One region of the Alteromonas sp. AWJ4_197 genome, then DNA from elsewhere that is predicted to be linked to it. Evidence: riboswitches for the same ligand, from Rfam matches in the RefSeq annotation. Region 1 holds a riboswitch; the other holds the start of a gene.
What was found. A riboswitch is a leader RNA that binds a small molecule or an ion and turns the genes downstream of it on or off. The one in region 1 is predicted to bind cyclic di-GMP.
Positions count from the first base shown of each region.

Region 1 (7,657 bases):
TATTATTATTCAGGGACAACTCTGAACCATATTGCCAGCGAACAGACTTTGCATCGTGAAACAGAGACAACGCCTGCAAGATGTCTTGTCCGGCAGTTCCGAAGCTGCGGGGATCAATGGTTTCAACCACCGGTGATGCCGGTTTTGCTTCATTGTCCTGCACTTTTTCCGGGGCAGATGGTTTTTTATCCGGTTTATTTCCCAGCATGGAACGAAGCTGCGCAATGCGGGCCTGACCATTTGCGGCGGGTTGACCAGAAGACTGAGATGGAACGGCAGCGCCGGAAGGCGTTAGTTCAGCAGTGTGACTGTTACCGGCAGCAGATGTTGCCTGAGTCTGTGATACAGCCTGAGATTGCCATACACAGATACCCATTTCCTGAAGAACAGCAATTTGATATGGATTTAAACCGGACGTCATGAAAATGGATTTACTTTTGAGTGGAAGAAAGTAGGAACACTATAACTTACTCAGAGGAAAAGTGGCAGGGGTGGAGGGACTCGAACCCCCAACCATCGGTTTTGGAGACCGCTGTTCTACCAATTCGAACTACACCCCTAGCGCGCTGTGCATTATACGTATGCGTTAACAAAGGTAAAGCCTTTTTATGGCAAAAAAACAGCAAAACCAGTGCCTTTGCCTGGCATTCGCACAATACGCACAAAAAGCGCACAGTATGGCTGTTACTCCGGTTCACTCCCCTTCTGCCGGTTAGTGGTTTCCAGTGCTGCCTGCCAGAGGGCAGCAGTGACATTTACCACCCGGCGCTGCTGTTCACAGGCAAAGATGACCTTCTCTTCAGCGGCCCCGCTTAAAGCGGCGTAGTGTTTATACAAGCGCAAAGCGGCTTCGTCATTTAACTGATTAATCGCAGCACAGGATGCCACATCAAAATAACGATTGCCGCTGGCAGCATATTCCCAGTCTACGATAACGGGTTTAGCGCCACCGGCTCCGGTTCTCACAATGTGCGGCAAAGACAGATCGTTGTGACAAAGCACCGCCTGTTCAGCAGGCGGCTGCTGTGCATCACCGGAATCAATCACGTTTCTCAATGCTTCAGCCAGGGGATGACTGCTCTCAAGATCTGCACTTTCAAAATAGCGCACCAGTCTGGGCTCAAGACACAGAGGTGGCGCGTCAATAGCTGTACAGTGAATGGTGTGTAACGCAACGGCGAGCAGAATGATGCTGTCTTCACTGTTTGCGTTGTTCGCCGGTTCCGCATCCGTGGTGACCCAGCGTTCTGCCCACAGCGTGCAGTCAGGACTCAGCCACACAGGTTCAGGCGCAATGCCCTGACGGAACAGGCTGCTCTGAAGCGTAAACTGAGCATGTTTGTTTACACCGGTAAAACTATCACCGGCAGACCACTTAACAGCGAACTCACGCTCACCGTCAGTGATATTGAACAGGCGGTTCACATCCCCGCCCTGCCGTGATTCACAGATGGCATTACCGCTAAGCTTCAACGGCTCTGCTAACGCTTTAACGATAAGCGCGGGCGTCATGTTCCTGCATCTTCCATTGTTTCAGCCATTGTGCATAACCAAATACGGCAAATCCGACATATCCCAGAAACAGACACGCTGACAACATCAGGCCGCTTTGTGCGTAAAGATAAGCTGAAGCCAGATTGATCACTATCCAGTACAACCAGTTCTGTAAAACCTTATGGGCCACCATCACGGTAGTCACCACACTGACCACCTGAATGCTTGCATCAAGCAGCAGATGTTCGCTGTTGAACTGCCCCTGTGCCCAGAGGGATAAGCCCCAGGCAATCAGGAGTAGTCCCGGCACCAGCATGGCATGGGTATACCATGGCCAGGAATGCACCCGGTCGTCGCCGGCAGCCTGACGATTCCACTGATAATACCCGTATCCTGCCATCACCATGTAATACAGATTCAGGATGGCCTGAAACGGCAGTGTGACCTGCCAGAAGAGCCAGGTATAAATAGCCGTGCTGATAAATGCACAAAGCCAGCACCAGCGGTTTTGCCTGGCAGCCAGCCAGACATAGGCCAGCGCCAGCACCACAGCAACCCACTCGGCCAGTGATGTCGCGGCTATCTGTTCAAAGAAATGCGGGATGAAATCAGTCATCCTGATCCTTACGGGCCTGCATCACATCGAAGTTCAGAAACTTGGCCACAAAAATGGCCTGCCCGACTTCTTCATGGGTGCGCTGCATTTCTTTCCCCAGTACCGCCATAACGTCGGCATACTCGCCGGTGACCTGTGTACTGGTAGAACAGGTCGTCACATCAAGGGTGTCGTAACTGTTCAGTCTGTCAATGAACGACTTTATGGGTGGAATGTATTCATTCACCAGAGGATACAGAGATAACTCAACCATGACCTGCATAGAGATTCCTTAAAATTGAAAACGGGCTGTGACGCCGAACTGTCTGCCGTCACCTAACTGATAATAAGGTTCAGCAAACTCATAGTAATCACGGGGGTCGTTACTGAATCCACCGAAACCGCGGGTGTACCAGGTTTTATCAAACACGTTCTTCACCCACAGTGTGGTGCGCAACATGCCTTTTACCCAGGTGATATCTGTGTTGTACAACGTTGTGGCCGGCGCTGTTTCATCATGGCCATCAGAGAAGCGGTATTCGTCTTTAAAGTCCATATCAGCGCGCCATACCAGAGAATCAGTCAGCCACAACTCACTGAACAGGTTCGCTGTATATCTGGGTGCCTGAGCCTGACGCTGCTTACTGACATATTCACCGTCGGCTGTCTCGTAACCTTCAAAGGTGGCACTGAGGTAACCGGCGCTGGCCTGCACTGTCCAGGACGACGTTGCCTGCCAGGAAAGCTCCAGTTCTGCCCCTTTATTTGTGCCCACATCGGCATTCGCCGTAATATCGATAAAGGCGGCAGAACCGTCTTCACGTTCCTGAACATCAAAATCGCTGATTTGGGTATCTTCCCTTTCCATGAAGAAAACTGCTGCGCGGGCTGTCAATTCAGGAACAAACAATTTGCCTTTGTAGCCTGCCTCATAGTTCCAGTTGTATTCCGCATCAAAGAAGCGGCGCTCGCGGCTAACCTGCTCATCATAGTTAATGCCGGCACCTTTGTAGCCTCTGGATACGCTGGCATACAGGTAGTCCCCTCCCATATCCCAGGTCAGTGCAAGTTTGCCGCCGGTCATGGTCGTGTCATCGTCGTACACAACCTGCGCATTATCAGCATAATCATAGGCATAATTTTCAACACGCAGCGCGGACGTCAGCAATAAAGACGGAGTCAGCTGTGTATCAAGCTGACCGTAAACCGCTGTTGTCTGCGGTTCGAAAGTACTGATAAAGTCGCCGTCAGCATAAGTATACTGACGCAGTAGATCCTGTTCACTCTGATTGATGCGGCCGCCGATAACCCAGGTCGTAGTGTCATTGAAGATTTTTTTATCTTCTGCAGAAGTAAAACGCACCTCGGCAGATTGTTGGGAAACATCCCGGTAATATGCATCAAAGGACGTATAGCCCCAGGGGTGGAAACCGGTGTAGGTCCAGTCTTCGTCGTAGCCGTAAGCGATATCATGACCGGCCATAGTCGCAATGATTTCCAGCAAACCTCCGGCAGTTTCATGATTGATATGTGCACTGACCGCTTTAGTTTCCTGCTCATCAAAGCCGGGTTCATCAGACAATGTGTGACGGTTGTTATCCAGTGAGAAAGCATCGTAACCGTTATTGATATCGTACCAGCGTAAATCCACCGCAACGGATGTTTTGTCAGTCACATCCCACAGTGTGCCCAGCCTTACTGCATTCTCATGAATCCCGTTGGTATCGTCGGCACCCAAAAAGTCATTTTCAATAAAACCGTCACTGCTGTTGTGCACAAATGCTGCACGCCAGGCCAGAGAATCAGACGCTTGTCCGCCATGGGCACCTTCAGCGCGGAAGAAAGATGTGTTTCCCACAGACAATTCAAAATGACTGTCACTCTCTTCTGAGGGGGCATTGCTGACAATCTTAACCGCACCAGCCAGGGCACCGGTTCCGAAGACTGTCGCCTGCGGTCCCCGGTAAACTTCTACCTGCTGTGTATCAAAAAGTACACCTGCTGCAGCAAGACCGGAGAAATCAAAATCGTCGACCAGGAAACTGACTGAAGGATTAATCGGTTCAGCAAACTGGCTGCGCTCACCAATCCCCCGGATCTGAATAAAACGTCCGCGGGATGCTCCGGCCGCAAAATTCACATTCGGCGCAATACTTAATACGTTGTCAATATAGGTAGCCTGACGGCTGTCCAGGCGGTTGCCTGATAACACAGAAGCGCTGGCACTGAGTTGATCGAGAGTCGCTGTGCGGAAATCACCGCTGACGGTAATACGTTCGATGTCTGCTGTGTCATCAGCAAAAGCAGGCAGTGCAAGTAGTGCGAGAAGGATTGCGTTTTTTTTCATTAGGATCTCTTTAATCATCAAAAAGATCCGGCTTTACGGCAGGTATTGAGGTTTTCAGATTGCTTTTATCACCATCCCTACGCCGGTATTATCCGGATCAGGTTTAAGGGTTCCCATGGAATGGATCTCAGCCGTAAAGACGGCACCCCTTGGCCTAATGCTTATTACGGAGTCCGCAAATTAAGCGAGGGCAGTCTAACAACTTCAGTGACTTAGTCAAGTTGCCGGCAGCCCCGAAAAAGCAATAAAAAAGCCCGCGATGTGACGTGGCGGGCAATGAAGGTCAGGCGACCTTCTGATTCTGGCGTCTTGTGCGCCATCCCATAAACCCTATTCCCAGAAGGATCAGTGACATGGCGGTTGGCTCACTGACTTCTGTAATAGAGGCATTCCGGAAGCGAACCTTCATATCTCCGCAACCGCTGGCTGCATCACAATCGTTAATGAATACGATGTCGGTAATAAGTCCTGACATGTAATCATCCAGAGTAATAGAGAAGGTCTCCCAGGCTGGTTCGCTGGTATAAGTAAAGTCATCCAGACCGAAATTCTGTGTGCCACCCAGAGCAAACGTGCGGCTGGCATCGTTATTCTGTTCACCGGCAGAGAAATCTGCCAGCCAGATCCCGCCAATCTCAGAGTAAGGGTTTGCATTAGTATTGTTGTTGCCCGGCGTCATACGAAATTCAAATGACAACAAAATATCTGAAGCAGAATTGTCTAAATCCAGGCTCTGGATCCCGAAAGCATCATCCAGATTTAGTGTGAACCAGCTGTTTTCGCGCAGGTTCAGTACGCTGCCATTATTTGTCCATGTTCCGTAGTTAGACGTGCCGCTTTGTTGATGTGCAGTCAAAGTCTGGGCTGCGAAGTCAATATCGTAGCTGCTGATAATGTTGGCGTTAGCCGTGAATGCCGCACAGAAGCCGGTTAGCAGGGCTGCAGTTTTGATGCTAAATTTCATTTATGTTCCTTGAGCAGTGTGTGCCTGAAAATAGTTAAACAACTTCACTGCAACCCGGCTGTCTTATGGCGGTATAAGACCCGTGGCTTTCCGTCCCTGCCTCACGACAGGTTTGGCAAATCTACTCTGTGGAAGTGACGTTTCCACCAATGAGTCGACGGTTGTAATGATAGGGAGAGGCCCGCAAGTAAAACAGGACACTTCTGAACGAAATCCGGTACAAATTTGTACCAACACAAAATTCACCCTTTTTCTGTCAAGCCACAGGTAATTCTTATATCCTTGACTGAAGGGATCCGGTATAGGGAGCAAACGTGCAGTATCACGGTTTTTTCTGGTCGGCAGTCATCCGCGCTTTATTGAGTCTGAGAAGGGATAACGGACTTGATAACGAATATGACACAACGATGCTCGAAAGCGTCACACAAATAGAAAATGAGAAAATGGACGATGACGGGCTGGCGTCTATTCTTCACTCTCTTTGTCCTGCCAGTGAATATGAGACAATTGGCCGCTCCCTGATTGGCTATCTTGATTTCAACAAAATGAGTAATCTGGTGGTGTATCTCACGGCCAGTAAGCATATTGATGACGCACTCCATGTACTGGGGAAACACTACCACTATATTCTGGGCAACAGTGCAGCATTGACCGTAAAAACTGACGGAAATGAAACCTGTCTCCGGTTTCAGCCGTCATCACACCCTGTTCTTACTGAATTCCGCTGCTATTTTCTCCTCGCTTTGTGTCGTCACCTCGCCGGCAGAAAATTCGACTTCACCACGGTCACCTTACCGCCATCCGGCGAACATCTGGTAAGCCTGTTAAAGCCAGTCAGCAGCGGAGATATCAGACATGAGGGAGTCGTTGTAAGCCTGGTTTTTAATAGTAAGTGGCGTACACAGGCGTCGTTTTACTATTCTCAGTCGATTAAAAAAATGCTGGCGGGAAACCTCGACACCAGCAATGATTTGCCGTTAAAACAGCAGGTTAAAGAAGCATTTCTCAAAGCCCCGAGCCCGGCACGGATCCGTTCGGAATGGGTAGCGACGCAACTCGGTCAGACGGAGTCCGCTTTTCGTCGCCAGTTAAGGCAAGAGTCAATTTCCTTCAGCGCATTACTCAAAGAGTACATTCATGACCAGTCATGTCACCGGTTACTCAGTGGCGAAAAAACGGAAGACACCGCCGCCCGCCTTGGCTTCTCTGACCGCCGATCCTTTGAGCGCAGTTTTAAGGAACATGCCGGGATCAGTGCAGGACAGCTACGCCAGCTTGGCAACCGCCTGCGTTTTCAAAAAGGTAACGGTAATCTCATTAATGTGGTGGAGAACCTGCCTCCCCTGCCCAATTCAATTCAGTCTCTGCTGAATATGGACTGCGAAACAATGACGCTGGCGGATGTGATCTCCCTGATTGAAAAAGATCCGATTTTTCAGGCCCACGTTATGAGCAAGGCCAGCAGAGCGGTTTATGGCTCTGTACCCAAAAATCTTGAACAGGCAATCGGCCGGAATCTCGGGCTCGGCAATATCCGGAATCTTGCCGTAATTTTCGCAGCGCAGCAGTTGCTAACCTCTCAATGCCGGTTTGATAAAGTTAACCTGCTCACTGATGCGATGCTGCTGAGCCTGACTATCTTTCAGCGCCTGTTCGGTTTTAACCGCTTAAACGAGGACCAAACTGAGCAGGTCAAACAGCTTTTACTGTTTGGCACATTATCCCTGTTTCTAATTTTTCACGACGAATGTCTGTTTTCCGACGGCGCAGTCACTCACTGGGACGAAAGTGCTTCATTTGACGTTTTCCTTAACCGTATCAATGATGAATACGGCGTTTGCCTGTATGGTGCAACATCGTTAATGTTACTGAGATGGGGTTTTAACAGTGCAGTGAATCAGCAATTGTGGAAACTGTGCAGCAACGACGAAAATGGAAATTCTGACAACCTGACGGGTCAGATCACATTGTGTCATACTATTGCATTTAATCTGTTGAATTCACAGGAAACACCTGAATACAGTCAGGATACGCTGACTAAGGTGCAAAGTGAGATGCTGGAAGAGATCGTGACGAGCTGGCGGATTTCAGCGGCCTGAGATCAATGATCAGTGCCGCTTACCCGCATCAGAACTTGTGAGCAGGCGGCTTTAACCGTTTATTCTGCATTCAGATTCAGGCTGCGGATTTCAGCCTCTGTTTGTGCTTTCAATATCTCCATCGTTTTACCATGGGGCGTCGGAGTACGGGAATCCGG
Region 1 is NZ_JBSWWW010000005.1:265,444-273,100, reverse strand. Features, by position in the region: gene ACXAGC_RS12905 (hypothetical protein) at 1-421, opposite strand, end outside; tRNA gene ACXAGC_RS12900 (tRNA-Trp) at 484-560, opposite strand; gene ACXAGC_RS12895 (phosphotransferase) at 685-1,512, opposite strand; gene pnuC (nicotinamide riboside transporter PnuC) at 1,490-2,110, opposite strand; gene ACXAGC_RS12885 (hypothetical protein) at 2,103-2,372, opposite strand; gene ACXAGC_RS12880 (TonB-dependent receptor) at 2,382-4,436, opposite strand; TPP riboswitch at 4,494-4,596, opposite strand; gene ACXAGC_RS12875 (hypothetical protein) at 4,720-5,400, opposite strand; cyclic di-GMP riboswitch class I at 5,446-5,527, opposite strand; gene ACXAGC_RS12870 (helix-turn-helix domain-containing protein) at 5,715-7,499, shown strand; gene ACXAGC_RS12865 (acyl-CoA thioesterase) at 7,559-7,657, opposite strand, start outside.

Region 2 (7,657 bases), on a different contig from region 1:
GACGAAAACAAAAAACCCGCCTTCGCGGCGGGTTTTCTTCAGTTCATTTACGTACTAACGAACCCGCCAATTGCTGAGAATAGCGAGTAGAATAATGAGTGCAGATTGTGGCTTGCCTGGTTGTGACAAAGTTTGAAAAATCATGTTGACCAGTTTGCAATGTTAGTTCGTAGCGATAATGGAGTTAAATTAATCAATCCCGGGCACTGTGTCAATCAATTAACCGGCTTTCTGTGCCGCTTCATCCATAAAGCTGCCCAGCATCATAATCATCTGGCGGAACAGCGGATTAGCACCGGGAGCCGCACAGGGATCACGTAAATCCACACCGGATTTATCGAAATGCATATCACTGAGCATTTTCTTATTCACCACCACATCAGCATGGCATAATTTATAACTCTCATCGATGATAAAAAAGGTATTGGTTTTCGTGGTTGCCCGCGACATTAAATCTTCAATACCTGTAATAGGCGTAGTGGTGTCTGCCTGAGAATGTGCGGCAAATACAGGTACGTCTACAGTTTTCCCCTGTTCAAACTGGTCTCTCACATCATCAATCACTTCCATCAGTTCAAGTCCGGAAAAACTGGCAATGGTGGGATATTTATACGGATTCGGCCCCTGTGTTTCATAGTGACCGTCAAGAAACCTGGCGACCCACTGAATTCCCCAGATCCCGGATAACCGCTCTACGCCGCTGTCGAGTGCCAGAGCACCGGAAAATAACATCAGGCCGTCAATGTTGTCAGGGTGATGCAAATAATGCTGAACAGAAAGCGCGCCGCCGGTGGAAAAACCGCCCAGATAAACGTGCTTACCAAGTTGCGGTGCCAGCGCCATGACATCACTCAGGTGTGCACCCCAGCGTTCTGCCAGATTGCTGTCGCTCATTTCGTCGCTGGCATCCAGTTGGCCGTGTCCTACGTTTAAAGGCACAATAACGTTGTAACCTTTGTCGTGCAGCGCCCGTGCAATGCCAGACATATAAAACGGCGAATCGCTTAATCCGTGAAGCAGAACAACCACTGTATCGACAGGTTTACCGTGATGCAGAATATACGGCGCATTACCATCGTTGCGAAGAGCAGGAGAACACACACTGAAACGCTGAAATGTGGGGTTCATGCATGCCCTGATCTGGCCGAAACGTTCTTCATAGAGATGACTGAATGAATCAAACGCTTCATCCATTGCATTATTCTGCCCGAAACTGACTGTGCTGAATGCCAGCAGAACCAAACTCAACAGGGATGTTTTTACCACTCCCTTCTCCTTATTTGCGGGTATAGTTTTCAATAACACCATGTGTTGGCATATTAACAGATATAACTTTAATTAGAATGATTTACACGGGCGAACCGCGGATTTCCAAGTCCTGCAGCCCGTTTGTCGCCACCGGCCACCTGGTCTGACAGGTATATTTTTTTATTCTTAAATATCGTGAGGCATGCGGCGCACACCGTTTGTTTTGACTAGTATCCTGACTTACCGGTAAGCCATGGCATCCCCGCCGCTTACCCGAAAATGTACTGTTGAAAAAGGCAAAGCGGTGCGAAAGCCCGTGACGCAAAGCCTCCGGTCTGCCATCTGATTACAGATAATGATAGCGGGGTTACCGAACAAGCATAGTCCTTAATCCGGCTCATGTTCACTTTTTCAGTCACATTCGTTAACCGTTTATCCGTGATGACGGATCAAAAGTTGAGGAACGAACGATGATCGTTTTGGTTGGTGGCGAGAAAGGCGGCAGTGGCAAAAGCTGCCTTGCACAAAATATCGCTGTTTATCTGAGAACTGAAAAAAATGCCAGTGTACTGATGGTCGACTGCGATCCGCAGCGCACTACTTCAGACTGGATTCAGGAACGCAAAGCTAATGATAAATTGCCGTCGATTAACTGCGTGCAGTTGTACGGCAAGATCCGCAACGAATTACTGAGCCTGCGCGAGCACTACGATTACGTAGTCATTGACTGTGGCGGACAGGATAACCTTGCGCTGCGCTCCTCGATGGCAGTGGCTGACCACATTCTTATTCCGTTACGTCCCAAACGGCGGGATCTGAAAACGGTTCCCCATATGGAAGATATTCTTTCAACCTGCAAAATGGTGAATCCCGACATGAATGCTGCTTTTGTAATTACCCAGTGCCCTTCTCTGCCTTCGCTGGGCAGCAGGATCCTTGAAGCAAAAGATGTCTGTCGTTCATTTGAAGTACCGGTACTGGACTCAGTGACATACAGCCGCAATATGTATGACGATTCTGAAGAGTCTGGACAGTCAGTCATGGAAAGTGAGCCGGACGGAAAAGCATCAGCAGAAATTCGCAATATCATTGAAGAACTTCTGTCGCGGAGAGAGGGGAAATCTTATGAGTCTGTGCAGCCTCAAAAAATCCACGCCGTCAGCTAAACCTGTTGAGCCGGTGAGCGTTGATGAATTTATTGACGACGCACTGGCCTACGCAGCAGGTAACCATGTTATCAGGCAGGTCTATCCGGCAACGGACTCTGCTAACAAAGACAACATTACGCCTTGCGGTCCCATGCGACGTGCTACATTTACATTATCTGAAGGCGCAATTGAGAAACTTGGAAAGTTGTCGGCAGAAACAGGGATCTGCCGTTCCAGACTCATCAGAATATGGATAGAAAATCAAAGCAGTGAAGACATCAGGCCTTTACTGACAAATAAAACACCCTGACAGACATACCACAAGGTGGCGGCCGGGTGCAGGCGTTTGCATGGAATGCAAAGCGCGCCAATACGCAACAACGGGAGCACGGTGTCACTGTGCTCCCCGGTTTTACTTTTTCTGAACAGGATGAAGATGAAAAGTTATCTGTCAGGCAGTTTGATTACACTGCTTGGATTATTTCCCTCGCTGCTTAGTGCCCAGGGTACGGTCAGACAGGAAGATTTGCAGGCTGCCCCCCCCAGCCGGGAAACCACCGTCGCCCGGTTTATTGCTCACCAGACTGCCGATAATGACATCGCCCCCCGTCTGGACGTGCTGCCTCCGGCCTTTTTCAACTCTGTTGACGAAACCATCGCCAGACTGGAACACCAGATGGACACGGAGCAGGCGATCTACTTTGAGAAGCTGAAAGCCAAAGTGGAGATGGAACGTCAGGCAAGGGATTTCGAGATTCAGGAGAAAAACCGCACTGTTGAACTGGCTCAGGTGCGTCAGCATAACCTGGAAAGTATGTTATCGCTGGGTAGCCTGGTGTCCCTGTTACTATTTCTTTTTTTGCTGTGGAGCCGTTATAACCAGTACCGGCAAAATCAGCGGCTGGCACTGGAAGTCCGCAACCGGACCACTGAGCTGGAGCAGAAAAATCAACAGCTGGAAGAAGCTTATCATGCGCTGGAGCAGGTCAGCATGCGTGATGCACTCACAGGCTTGTATAACCGCAACTTCCTCTCAGCTCAATTGCCGGGTGAGATCAGCCGGGTGCAACATCACTACGCCAGTCTTAATGATGAGACCTTTCCGCCAAATCATGACTTACTCTGCTTTTTAATTGATATAGACCACTTTAAGCAAATCAATGATGAGTACGGTCACCTTGCCGGTGACCGCTTCCTGGTGCAATTCACCGGTATATTAAAAGAAGTGTTCAGGCAGACAGATTTGCTTATCCGCTGGGGTGGCGAAGAATTTCTGGCGGTGTGCCGCAACGCTAACCGTAATGATATGGTGGAACTGGCTGACAGACTTATTGAGGCGGTGCGTCAGAAGCGTTTTCACTTACCAGATGATGTGGTGATCAACGCCACTTGCAGCGTGGGGTTTTGTGCAATGCCTCTGTGTCCCAGAAATCCTTATGAAATGGACTGGGTAAAAACCTTCGCGGTGATGGATTATTGTCTGTACGCAGCAAAAATATCCCAAAGAGACTGTTGGGTGGGCGCCATTGAAGCCTGCAAAGAAAGCGACAATGTTCTGCCGCCCTCTCCGCTGGAAGGGAAGTTCTCACTCACTGATGTGCAGATAAAAACGTCCCTGAACAACCTGGCCAGTATTGAGTGGCCAATGGAATAACCGGCGGGAGTTACACGCCGGTTTTAATGTCTTCCATATGGTATTTGTCGATAAGAGAATACAGGGTCGGCCTGGTCACACCCAGTAACTCTGCAGTCTTTGACATATTTTTATCGGCTGTCTGATAGGCCCGTCTGATAGCACGGCTTTCCGCCATCTCACGGACTTCCCGTAAATTCAGCGTTTCCGGCTCGTTGTCTCCCCGTGGTGCCATAAGGCCCAAATCTTCAGCCTGCACCACAGAGCCTTCAGCCATAATGACGGCAGATTTCAGCTTATTCTGCATTTCACGGATATTGCCGGGCCATTTATGATTCAACATGGCCTGGATGGCGGTATCAGAGAAGCTCTTGGCTTTAGCACCGAACTCTTCCCGGTATGTATTCAGGAATGTACGGGCCAGCAGAATGATGTCCTGGTCGCGCTCACGCAGTGGCGGAATAAAGATAGGGATCTCGCCCACACGATAATATAAATCCTCACGGAAGGTTTCGTCTGCCACCATCTGTTGCAAATCCCGGTGGGTTGCACAGATCACGCGGATATCCACCGGAATTTCTGTTCGCCCGCCAACCCGTTCAATCACCCGCTCCTGCAGGAAACGAAGCATTTTAGCTTGCAGGCCAATAGGCATATCACCGATTTCATCAAGAAACAGTGTACCGCCCTGAGCCGTTTCGATTTTACCCAGAGTCGTTTTATTAGCTCCGGTAAATGCACCTTTTTCGTAGCCGAATAATTCACTTTCCAGCAAGTTTTCAGGAATCGACGCACAGTTAATCGCGACAAAAGGCTTGTCTTTACGGGGGCTGTGTTCGTGAATACTTCTGGCAAACACTTCTTTACCGGTACCACTTTCGCCCTGTAATAACGTACTGATATCGGTGCCGGCAATTTTCTCGGCCTTGCGCATAACAACCTGAATTGCCTCAGAATTACCGATAATACGTCCCATGGCAGGACGGGCTTTCGCCAGAATGCGGTTCTGATGTTCCAGATTAGCCAGATTCAGGGCGCGGTTGACCAGCAGCTTGATAGTATCGGAATCAATGGGCTTCTGATAAAAATCGTAAGCCCCGAGATCAATCGCTTTCAGTGCATTCTCTTTATCGTTATTGCCGGTGACAACAATCACTTTGGTCCGCGGTGCCAGAGCCATGATTTCTTCAAGGGTTTTCAGCCCCTCAGAGGCATTAGCAGGATCAGGTGGCAGACCCAGGTCCAGAGTCACTACTTTGGGCTCATGACGACGTAACTGGGCAATCGCAGAGGTTCTGTCATCTGCAAATACCACGTTGTAGTCAGTAAAGCTCCATTTTAACTGTTTCTGGATGCCGAGATCGTCATCGACAACAAGAATCGTATCCGTCATTCGCACGTTTCCATTAGTAAATATGAATTATGGGAAATGAAATCTGTTAATCCAGCGGGAACACCAGGGTAAAACAACTTCCCTTTCCTGTTTCGCTTTCTACCGACAATTTGCCGCCAATAGACTGCATATAATTTTTTGCGTCATAGGCACCGATACCCATGCCCGCGTTACCTTTTGTGGTATCAAACGGCTTAAACAACCGTTGTTCAATAAATGCTTCATCCATGCCACAGCCATTGTCTTCAATCCGTACAATCTGGCGCTGACCGGCCAGGTCACTTTCCAGCGTTATACGGACAAAACCGTCATCGCCGGTGGCTTGCTGTGCATTACTGATTAGATGGTACATCACATTACTGAATTTCTCAGGATCGACCACTACCTTTTCTTCACTTTCCACCACCAGTTCAGGTACTGGTTTAAGCGACTGACAACGGGTTTCTATCAGCTTACCGGTTAAATCAGAGAGTGTGTGCGCTGAGAACACACCGGGCTCATCGACCTTTTTCTCGGTGAGCTGACGCAGCATTTTATCCATGCGCGCCTTAGTATAATGCAGAGTTTCAAAGGTATCTTCAATAAACTCAGGGTTATGTTTGTGTTGTTCGGCATTACAAAGAATGAGGTCGATTTGCGCCATCACATTTTTTAAATCGTGAAGTACAAACGCTGACATCCGGTTGAAAGCAGCAAATTGTGCGTTCTCTGCCACGGCATTGGCGGCTTCATGGTGTAGTAAGTATGTACCAACCTGTTCAGTCACAGCGTTAAGATAATCGCGGACTTCCCAGTTCAGTGTCAGTGCCTCACTGTCTTTTGTTTTTAGCAGGGCAAAGCCCCAAATTTGTTCTGAATTTAAAAGTGGCAGTGCCAGTTGAAAGCGACAACCTTTCAGCGCCTCTCTGTCCAGCAACAAGCCATTGTACTCAAAAGGCTTTGATGCATACTCATCCACATCAACCAGCCAGTTGGTTTGCTGACAGAATGGCATAAGTTGCTTGAGGATTTTAATTTCGTCTGCCGATATTCCTTCACTGTTTACACTGGCCACCACGTCAAAATCGATACCGGTGGCTTTCACCAGTGTGCCGTTTTCATAGTTGATGGCACCCAGCACACCCCGCAATGCATTGCCATAAACATCCGGCGCTGCACCGGCTTCTGACGAAGACAGAGCCTGAGTCAGCTTCACCCATTCAACCCGGTAATCAAACTGGTTGGCAAAGAAGTGCTTGGTGATAAATACTTTTATCCGCGTCCGGAAACTGTTCGACAGGACCATTGTGATGAGCAGTGCCAGAGACAGTACCACCAGCACAGTCTGAATCGTGGAACTCCAGTTACCGCCGATATAATTCACCACATAACCGGCCAGCGCCATTACCAGCAAATAGATACCGGCCACCAGCAGCAGGGAGCTGTGCAGTACCACTTCACGGGAGATAAAGATATCGACGCCCCAATGCTTGATACGGCGAATAGCTACCACCAGCAGCGGCATCATCAGTAAATAGATATACCCTCTTGATACCACGTAGACCAACTCTATTTTTGTGACCATAGTGGCATTGGCGTACATCACAAATTCGAACAGGTGCATGGCGCCAAGGTAGAGCACCAGCGGTTTATACGCCCACTGATTTTCACCCGCCTGTCTGAATAAAACTTCAAGCAGAATAAGTACTTCCAGTGATAACACGGTAAGAAAGAGAAACTGCCAGGAGTGAGGAATTGTAGAAATAAAAGGAAGAAATAACGCCAGCACCGGCGGCGTGAGGATCACCATCGTCGCCGGCCTGCGCAGCACCTGCCAGAGATTATTGAAGTTATCCTGCAGACAGCCGGCAATGAATAATAACCACACCATTTGCTTGAGAGTGTCTGCTATCAGCAAATGCGGACCGGAAACCGGGCCTGTAAGCCTGGTGACGAAACTGAGTGACCACACCATGGTTGCCATCGTGGCGAGCACCAGCAAGTGCTTCGCCAGACCGGATTTACGGACTGTGAATAACAACAGCAGCAGAACCAGATAGCCTGCTGCATTCAGGCCGTAACCAATATCTGAAATCATAACTTCCCTATTTCCGGCAACTTATTGCTTTTGGATAACTAAACTTCCGATGGAGTATCCGGCACCGAAAGAACACAGTACGCCCACGTCACCGGACTGAAGATCCTGATGATGCAATGCAAATGCGATGACTGAGCCCGCTGATGCCGTATTAGCGT
Region 2 is NZ_JBSWWW010000002.1:384,686-392,342, forward strand. Features, by position in the region: gene ACXAGC_RS05120 (alpha/beta hydrolase) at 220-1,266, opposite strand; cyclic di-GMP riboswitch class I at 1,534-1,623, shown strand; gene ACXAGC_RS05125 (AAA family ATPase) at 1,719-2,414, shown strand; gene ACXAGC_RS05130 (replication protein RepA) at 2,374-2,706, shown strand; gene ACXAGC_RS05135 (GGDEF domain-containing protein) at 2,833-4,050, shown strand; gene prsR (PEP-CTERM-box response regulator transcription factor) at 4,061-5,422, opposite strand; gene prsK (XrtA/PEP-CTERM system histidine kinase PrsK) at 5,469-7,499, opposite strand; gene ACXAGC_RS05150 (beta-ketoacyl-ACP synthase III) at 7,521-7,657, opposite strand, start outside.
Region 2: it holds a riboswitch for cyclic di-GMP, as region 1 does, so the genes downstream of both, ACXAGC_RS05125 (AAA family ATPase) here and ACXAGC_RS12875 (hypothetical protein) in region 1, are expected to answer to the same signal.